One region of the Streptomyces sp. 4N509B genome, then DNA from elsewhere that is predicted to be linked to it. Evidence: riboswitches for the same ligand, from Rfam matches in the RefSeq annotation. Region 1 holds a riboswitch; the other holds the start of a gene.
The links. Region 1 has a riboswitch for cyclic di-AMP ahead of ACTWP5_RS22365 (M23 family metallopeptidase). Riboswitches for the same ligand answer to the same signal wherever they lie in the genome.

Region 1 (4,405 bases):
CTTCCAGTGGGTCAACATGCCCGGGCTACTCCAGACCAGCGAGTACATGAAGGCCCTGTTCCGGAGCGGCCAGCCGGACGGCGACGAGGACACCTGGGACCGCTTCGTTCAGTTCCGTCGCCGCCGCCAGCGACTGTTGACCGAGGCGCGACCTCCCACGTACCACGCGATCATCCATGAGGCGGCGCTGCGTATGGAGTTCGTCCCGCGTGGTGTGATGCGGCGCCAGATCGAGCATCTGGTCGACATGGCGAGGCTGCCGAACGTGACCGTCCAGATCCTGCCGTTCCACGCCGACGAGTACCCTCCGGCCTTCAGCAGTCCGTTCAACTGCCTCGACGCGGCCCTCCCCGAGCTCAACACGGTCTACGTGGAACACCCGACACTCTGTCCCTTCGTGATCGACCAGGGCCATCTCACACAGTTCTCCGACGCCTTCCAGAAGCTCAGCGAGGTCGCCCTGCCCCCGATCGATGTCGACGATCGGGACCGAGGTCGATCGAGGAGAACCTCCCTCGGACTCGTCCAGCACATCCTCTACGAGCTATGAAGGGCCATCTGATGTCCGCGAATCCGTGGCAGAAGTCAAGCTTCAGCTCCAACGACGGCAACAAGGACTGCCTGGAGCTCGCCTCCACCGGCGGTGGGCCGTTGCTCCTCCGCGAGAGCGACGAGCCTGAGGTGGTCATAGCCAGCCATCCCATGCGCGTCGCCGCGCTGCTCGGTGCGATCAAGGGCGGGCTCCGGCCGTAGCCGGGGCAGTAGCCGACTCCACATCCGTCCGGTGGGCGAGTTCTGAGGGTTCCCGGGACATGGGGATCTCGGGTGACGGTCAGGGGGTGTACGACCTCAGAGGGAGAGGCGATTCAGTAGCGCGAGGGATGTGGGGGGTGGGGAGGGCGGGAGAGGGTGGGGGTGTGGGTCCGCCCCTGACAAACGGGCGGGGGGCGGACCTCCTCCTCGTTCCGTTCGCGGACATGAGCGGACGTGAGCGGACATGAGGGGGCCGGCGGCCCTGGCGTCGGGGGGAGCCACCAGGGCCGCCGGCGGTCTTGTGGGAGGACGCGGCGGAGCGGAGGTGTTCGGCTAGATGGTGAGGCCCTTGTCGCGGAGCCAGGCCAGGGGGTCGATCGGGTCGGAGCCGCCCGGACGGACCTCCAGGTGGAGGTGAGGGCCGGAGGAGTTCCCCGTGGAGCCGACGTAGCCGATGACGTCCTCGGTGACGACCTCCTGGCCGACGGACACGTTCATCGACGACAGGTGGCAGTACCAGACCTCGGTGCCGTCCTCCAGCTCGATGATGATGCGGTATCCGTAGTCCCCGGCCCAGGCGGCCTCGGTGACGACGCCGGTGTGGATGTTCTTGATGGGCGTGCCGGCGGGGGCGGCGAAGTCCTGGCCGGTGTGGGTGGAGGCCCAGTACGAGCTGACCTCGCCGAAGTACGAGGAGAGGCGGTAGTCGCTGAGGGGGAGGGTGTAGCTCGCGCGCAGGCGCTCCAGCTCGGCCTGGCGCTGGCGCTCCAGCTCGGCCTGCCGCTCGGCCTCCGCCAGCGCGGCGGCCTCCTCGGCGGCCTCGGACTCCGCCTCCGCCAGGGCCTCCTCGCGGGCGGCGTCGGTGGCGGAGGACTCCTGCTGGTCCGCCTGCTGCATGATGCGGGCGCGCAGCGCCTCGCCGGCGTCGGTCTGGCCCGCCTCGACGTCGGAGGCGGTGAGGCCGGCGGTGGTGAACGGGGACTGCGCCACCATCTCGGCCGGGGTGGCGAGGGTGTCGCCGCCGTCACCGTCGGAACCGGGGTCGGAGGAGTCCTCGCCGGAGAGGCCGCCCACGAGGGGCAGTCCCGCCGGGATGGCCTCGCGCACCTTCTCCGCGGCACCGCCGAGACCGGGCACGGAGCCGGCGCCCTCCTCGTTGGCCGTGGCCATGCCGCCGGCGCCGACTGCCGCGATCACGCCGACGCCGAGGACGGCGCGGCTGCGGGCGATGGTGCCGCCGCGCTGGCGGGAGACGCGGTGCCGGCCGCGGAGCGGGCGGAGGCTGTCCTCGCTCGGGTTCCACTCGCCGGGGGCCGCCTCGGGCTGGTCGTCGCTGTCGGCGAACGACACGGGGGCCGGGGCGGGCGCGGGGGCGGGAGCCGGAGCGGCGACGGGGGCCGCGAGGGTGGCCGTGGCGGCGTGGCCGTCATGCGGCTCGAAGCTCTGCGGTCCGAAGGGGTCGAACGAGGTGAGCGGGGCGTCGTAACCCGTGTCGTACGGGGCGCCCGCGGCGGCGTAGGCCGTGTCGTACGCGGGGGCCGCGCCGTAGGGGGAGGGGGAGGGGGCCGGGACAGTGGCCGTCGCCGCTGTGGTGGCGTACCGGTCGTCGAAGAACTCGCCGTAAGGATCGCCGTATGAGTCGCCGTAGAGATCTGTGGGCGTGCCCGCGAAGCCATGCTCGGGGGCGGCATACCGGTTCGACGCCACGGAGGCGCTCTCCTTTCCTTCCCTCGCCTACCGGGTTAGCTGACGGGTTCGGAGCAGGAAGGTCTCCTACGGGCGGCAGGCCATGGTGGCTACCTGCTGTCCGATTCACCCCGGATAGTGGTTCCCCGGTTCCTTTGGTGCAGTTGTGACGCACACGCCGGATTCAGCGACAGAGCACGGTGCCGTCCTTGCGACGGCGGTGACGACCGCGCTGCGTTATCGAACGTTAATAGACGCCCCCGCCAGATTCAAAGGCCCTGAGAAAAATAAAACCCGGATCCGGTAGGGACTTTCAGCGCCCAAGCATGCCAAACCGGGCATACGTACTGCTGAGTACGGGCGGGATGTGGCCCACGCCTCACCACGGAAACAATCTGACGCTGCGTCAATTGTTATCGCAGTGGCGTATGGTGCTCACCCTCGGTGAGAAATTCCGCCGCGAACATCCGACCGCGTGCGAGGAAGTGAAGGAAGAAGGCTGCGCGAACCAGCCAGAGCCGGAGCGGAGTCGGAGTCGGAGGAGCAGAAAAGAGTAAAGAAAAGTAAAGAAAGAGAGAAAGGCGGCGGAGGCTCGGTCGTCGAGCGTCCGCCGCCTCCGCGCTCTCGCGCTCAGCCCTCGGCCGGCTCGGGCAGCTCCAGGCGCGGGAAGATCGGCGGGGACTTCTCCAGCGTGCGGCCGGTCAGCTCCGAGGCCGCCGCGCCCTCGGGCGTGAGGTCGGGGGCCTCCCCGATCGCCGTGAGGATCCGCGCGCTGGCGCCCGGCACGAACGGCCGCAGCAGGATCGCCAACTCCCGCACCGCGACCAGGATCGTGCGCAGCACGACGTCCAACGACGCCTCGGCCTCCGGCGTCTTCTCCTTCGCCAGGTGCCACGGCGCCCGCTCGTCCACGTACGCGTTGACCCGGCGGACCAGGTCCCAGACGCGGCTGAGGGCCTGCCGGTGGTCGTACCCGTCCATGGCGGCGGCGGCGTCCCGCGTCACGGCCTCGGTCAGCTCCGCGAGCTGACGCTCCAGCTCGCCGACGGCCTCCTCGCGCAGCGGCGGCACCACGCCCTCGCGGTACCGCACGGTCATGGCGGTGACGCGGCTGACCAGGTTCCCCAGGCCGTTGGCCAGGTCCGTGTTGTACCGGGTGACGAGGCGCTCCTCGCTGAAGTCGCCGTCGCCGAAGGGCGAGAAGTCCGCCAACAGGTAGTACCGGACGGCGTCCTGGCCGTAGACGTCGACCAGGCCCATCGGGTCCACGACGTTCCCCAGGGACTTGCTGAGCTTCTGGCCGGCGGTGGTGATGTACCCGTGGACCACCACGTCCGTGGGCAGCGGCAGGCCGGCGGAGAGCAGCATGGCGGGCCAGTACACCGCGTGGAAGCGGAGGACACCCTTGCCGAGCACGTGCACGCGCTTCTCGGCGTCCTCCCAGTACCGCGCGTACTTCTCGTCGCCGCGCGTCCAGCCGAGCGCGTTGGTGTAGTTCGCCAGCGCGTCGATCCAGACGTACATCACCTGGGAGGGGTCGTCCGGGACGGGGATGCCCCAGCCACGGGCGCGCTCGGTGGAGCGCGAGATGCTGATGTCGGCCAGGCCGGAGCGGATGAAGCTGAGCGTCTCGTTCAGCCGCGTGTCGGGGACGACGCGGAGGCGGCCGGACTCGATGGCCTCGACGAGCTGGTCGGCGTAGCGCGAGAGACGGAAGAAGTAGTTGTGCTCGCGGATGATCTCGGGCTCGGTGTGGTGCTCGGGGCACTTCCCGTCCACGAGCTCGGACGGGCTGTAGAACTGCTCGCAGCCGACGCAGTACAGGCCCTCGTAGTCCTTGGCGTAGATGTCGCCGGCGGCGTCCATGCGGCGCCAGATCTCGGCGGCGCCCGCGAGGTGGTCGGGGTCGACGCTGGTGCGCACGAAGCCGGAGCGGTCCACGCCGAGGACGCCCTGGAGGTCGAGG
Region 2 (4,405 bases), on a different contig from region 1:
CAGCTGGCCGACCGCATCGCGGTGATCGACACCGGACGCGTCGTCGCCGAGGGTACGGCCGACGAGCTGAAGGGCCTCATCGGCGGCGACCGGGTCGAGGTCGTGGCCCGGCACGCCGCCCAGCTGCCCGAGGTGGCCGCCCTGCTGGCGGGCGTCACCGGCTCGACGCCCGACACCGACCCCGACACGCGGCGGGTCAGCGCCGCCACGGCCGACCGGGTCCGCGCGCTGACCGAGACCGTGCGGGCGCTGGACGCCCGGGGCATCGACGTGGCCGACATCGGCACCCGCAGGCCCACCCTTGACGAGGCGTTCCTGCGCCTGACGGGACACCACACCACCGCCACCACCACGGAGCCCGCGCGGCCCGGGGAGCGCGCCGAACAGGAGGCCGCGGCATGAGGCGCCTGCGACTGGCGACGGCGGACGGCCTGGTGATGACCCGCCGCAACATGGCGCACCTGGTGCGCACCCCCGAGGAGGCCGTCCTCTACTTCGCGCTGCCCGTCATGTTCGTGCTCGTCTTCGGCTACGTCTTCGGCAACGGCATGGCAGTGGGGGGCGGCGGCGACGGGTACCGGGAGTTCCTGATACCCGGCGTCTTCGCGATGACCATGCTCTACGGCATGGGCGCGACCGGCGGGCAGATCGCCACGGACGTCGCGCGCGGCGTCGTGGACCGCTTCCGCGCCATGCCGGTGGCGCGCTCGGCGCTGCTGACGGGGCGCGCCGTCGCGGACCTGCTGCGGGCGTTGACGGAGACGGCCGTCGTGCTGGTCTGCGGCCTGCTGGTGGGCTGGAGTTGGCACCGGGGCGCGGGCAGGGCGCTGCTGGCGCTGGCGCTGCTGCTGATGCTGCGGGTGGCGATCACCTGGATCGGGATCTACCTGGGCCTGCTGCTGCGCAACCCCGACACCGTGGGCGCCGTGGTCTTCCCGCTGGCGTTCCCGCTGTCGGCCGTCTCCAACGTCTTCGTGTCGCCGGAGCTGATGCCGGGCTGGCTCGGGACGATCTCCGAGTGGAACCCGCTGTCGGCGACGGTGACCGCGCTCCGCGAGCTGTTCGGGAACCCGGGCCTCGCGGAGGCGGGCGGCTCGTGGGCGACGGAGAACGCCGTGCTGCTGGCCGTGGTCTGGCCCGTGGTGCTGACGGCGGTCTTCGCGCCGCTCGCGCTGCGCCGGTACCAGCGGATGGGCCGCTGACACGGACCGGGGTGGGGGCGCCCGTGCCGGGCGGCGGCCCGGCCGGGACGACGGAAGCCGGGGAACGGGTCCGAGGGGAGGATCCGTTCCCCGGCTTCGACGTCGTGCCGGCGCCGGGTGTGGCGTGACGTGACGTGACGTGACGTCAGATGGTGACGCCGTTGGCCCGCAGGTAGGCCAGCGGGTCGATGTCCGAGCCGTAGTCGGGGCCGGTGCGGACCTCGAAGTGGAGGTGCGGGCCCGTGGAGTTGCCGGTGGTGCCGACCAGGCCGATCTGGTCGCCCGAGCCGACCTGCTGGCCGACGCTGACGGAGATCGAGGAGAGGTGGGCGTACTGGCTGTAGTGGCCGTCGGCGTGGAGGATGACGATCTCGTTGCCGTACGCGCCGCCGTCGCCGGCCTTGACGACCTCGCCCGCCGCGATCGACACCACGGGGGTGCCGCTGGCCGCGGAGAAGTCCGTGCCGGTGTGGTAGCCGGAGGACCACAGCGAGCCGGCCACGCCGTAGCCGGTGGAGGCGGCGGCGGCGACCGGGGCGGTGTAGCCGGTGGAGGTCTCGGCCGCGCTGTCGGCGGCGGTGTCCTGCGGCGCGGCGGCGGAGCCGGCAGTGTCCGCGGCGCCGTCCGTCGTCAGGACCAGCTCCTGGCCGGGACGGATCAGGTTCGGGTTGTCGCCGACGAGGTCACGGTTGGCGTCGTAGAGCGCACGCCAGCCGCCGTCGACGTCCTGGGCCTTGGCGATCCTGGAGAGGGTGTCACCGGCGACCACGGTGTAGGTGTCGGCCTGCGCGGCCTGGGCACCACCGGCGACCATCAGGGGCAGGGCGACGCCCGCGCCGCCGGCGGTGAGCATGAGGGATATGCGGGAGAGCCGGGTGACGCGCCGGGCGCGCTGACGGCGGTGTCGTCCGCGTGCGGACATAGGTGTGCTCCTCCTCCAACGCCTGCGAGGTGAGCTGTCGGGTTCGGGCCGGAGTCGCCCGGCCACGGCGGCTGCGCCGCCATGGCTTCACCCCGAGCCGTTCGCGTTCCTCGGTGGCCCTCGGAGCGCGTACGGCGAGAGTGGGTCCCCCGCTCCTGTCAGGCGGAAGGCTTGCGTTCCGCGACCGGTGACAGGATTCGGCGTCCGGGGCGGCTCGCCGCGGGTGCGGCGCGGCCTGCACCGTAATCCGCGAAAATCCGACAAGACAAGCAAGAGCGTCCAGCCTGCACCATGGGCTCCCATGATCGGACATGCGGTGCGTGACACCGCCCGGGGAGACCACGCGGTCCACGCGCGTCAACCGGGCGTCCGAACCGGCGACTTGCTCCCCCCGGAGCACCGCGGGTGGACTACGCTCCGTGCCCGGCGACGCCTCAGGGTGAGCTTGGTCACGAGCGCGAAGCCACCACCGGGAATAAGGGGGATTCTTCTCAATGTCCGAATCATGGGCGCGCCAGGCCCTCATCGTCGACCACTCGCCCGACTGGGCCACGAGGGGCGCGGCGCTCAGCGCCCGGCTCCGCGAGGCCCTGCGCCCCCAGGCGCTCCGGGTGGAGCACATCGGCAGCACCTCCGTTCCCGGGATGGCCGCCAAGGACGTGATCGACCTCCAGGTGAGCGTGCGTGACCTCGACGAGGCCACCGACGCCTTCGACGCGCCGCTGGCCGCCCTCGGCTTCGCCCGCTGGCCGAACGAGCAGGACCACGTGCCGGCGGGACGCGAGGACGACCCGTCGCGGTGGACGAAGCGGACGTGGTGGCGGCGCGAACACCCCGACGGCTCCGCGAACGTCCACGTGCGGTGCGAGGGCTCACCGGGCGAGCGGCTGGCGCTCGTCTTCCGCGACTGGTTCCGCGCCCACCCGGAGGCGGTCGCGGCCTACGGGCACCTCAAGCGGGCGCTGGCCGCCTGGGCGCCCGACCTCAACGCCTACGCCGACGCCAAGGACCCCGTGGTGGACCTGCTCGTGGCGCTCGCCGAGGGCTGGGCCGAGCGGACCGGCTGGCGTCCCTGAGCGCGCGGGGGCGGAGGGAACGGCCCCGCGCCGGCCCGGCCGGCCCCGCCGGCCCTCCTGCCCTCCTGCCCTCCCTCCCCCGCCGGGCGCCCGCCGTCGGAGTGACGGTTCGCGAGCCGGCGCGGCCGACACCGTCGCGCCGCCGCCCCACGGCCGGCCGGCCGCCGAGAATGAGCGACAACGGACGATCCCTCCCCCACGTCACGCAACGGCGTCATCCACGCCACAGGAGGACCAGTGCGCTCACCCACCCGGCGGCGGGACGGCCTCACCGCCCTCACCGTCGCGCTGCTCGCGGCGTTGTCCACCGCCTCCTGTGCCGACCGGGCCGGGGAGGAGGACACCCGGCGGGCCGACGCCCCCGCCCGCGAGGTGGCGCGCGAGGGCGGCACCGCCACCCCCACCACCGCGGCCGGGATCGACCCCGACGACTTCGTCCGCGAGATCGACAACCCCTACCTGCCGCTCGAACCCGGCACCACCCTCACCTACGAGAGCCAGGGTCACGACGGCCAGGAACGTACCGTCGTCGAGGTGACCGAACGGACCCGGAAGATCCTGGGCGTCACCGTGACGGTGGTCCGCGACCGCGTGTACCGCGAGAACGCGCTGGTCGAGGACACCCGCGACTGGTTCGCGCAGGACCGCGAGGGGAACGTCTGGTACTTCGGCGAGGACTCGCGGGACATCGAGGACGGCGAGGTCGTCAGCACCGAGGGCTCCTGGGAGGCCGGCACGGAGGGCGCCCACCCCGGCATCGTGATGCCGGCCGACCCCCGGCCGGGCGACGCCTACCCCCAGGAGAACGCCCCCGGCGTGGCGGAGGACCAGGGCGAGGTGCTCAGCCGGAACGAGACGGTCACGGTCCCGGCGGGCTCCTGGGAGAACGTGCTGAAGACCCGGGACACCACTCCCCTGGAACCCGACGTCGTGGAGCACAAGTACTACGCCAGGGGCGTGGGGCTCGTCGCGGAGGAGGAGGTCGACGCACGCGGCGAGCGCTCCGAGCTGGTCATCATCGATCGCCGCTGACGGCCCCGCCCGGACCGGTCGACCCCCGGCGGGACGGAGCGTCGGGGAGACCGGGCGCCGCGGGACAGCCTTCAGAAGAACAGCCACGTCCCGTCGAGGCCGCGCTGGCCCACGCCGTCACGCGACCAGTCGCAGACGCCGTCGGGGAAGATCCGCCGCAGCCGCTCCCCCTG

Region 2: linked by a shared signal. The riboswitch ahead of ACTWP5_RS24025 (M23 family metallopeptidase) and the one ahead of ACTWP5_RS22365 (M23 family metallopeptidase) in region 1 are both predicted to bind cyclic di-AMP.

Annotation. Positions count from the first base shown of each region.
Region 1 is NZ_JBQQBZ010000026.1:78,196-82,600, reverse strand. It holds gene ACTWP5_RS22375 (helix-turn-helix domain-containing protein) at 1-550, shown strand, start outside; gene ACTWP5_RS22370 (DUF397 domain-containing protein) at 562-753, shown strand; gene ACTWP5_RS22365 (M23 family metallopeptidase) at 1,087-2,460, opposite strand; cyclic di-AMP (ydaO/yuaA leader) riboswitch at 2,470-2,639, opposite strand; gene metG (methionine--tRNA ligase) at 3,070-4,405, opposite strand, start outside.
Region 2 is NZ_JBQQBZ010000030.1:28,020-32,424, reverse strand. It holds gene ACTWP5_RS24035 (ATP-binding cassette domain-containing protein) at 1-402, shown strand, start outside; gene ACTWP5_RS24030 (ABC transporter permease) at 399-1,202, shown strand; gene ACTWP5_RS24025 (M23 family metallopeptidase) at 1,348-2,124, opposite strand; cyclic di-AMP (ydaO/yuaA leader) riboswitch at 2,130-2,299, opposite strand; gene ACTWP5_RS24020 (GrpB family protein) at 2,619-3,200, shown strand; gene ACTWP5_RS24015 (hypothetical protein) at 3,438-4,232, shown strand; gene ACTWP5_RS24010 (DUF6351 family protein) at 4,304-4,405, opposite strand, start outside.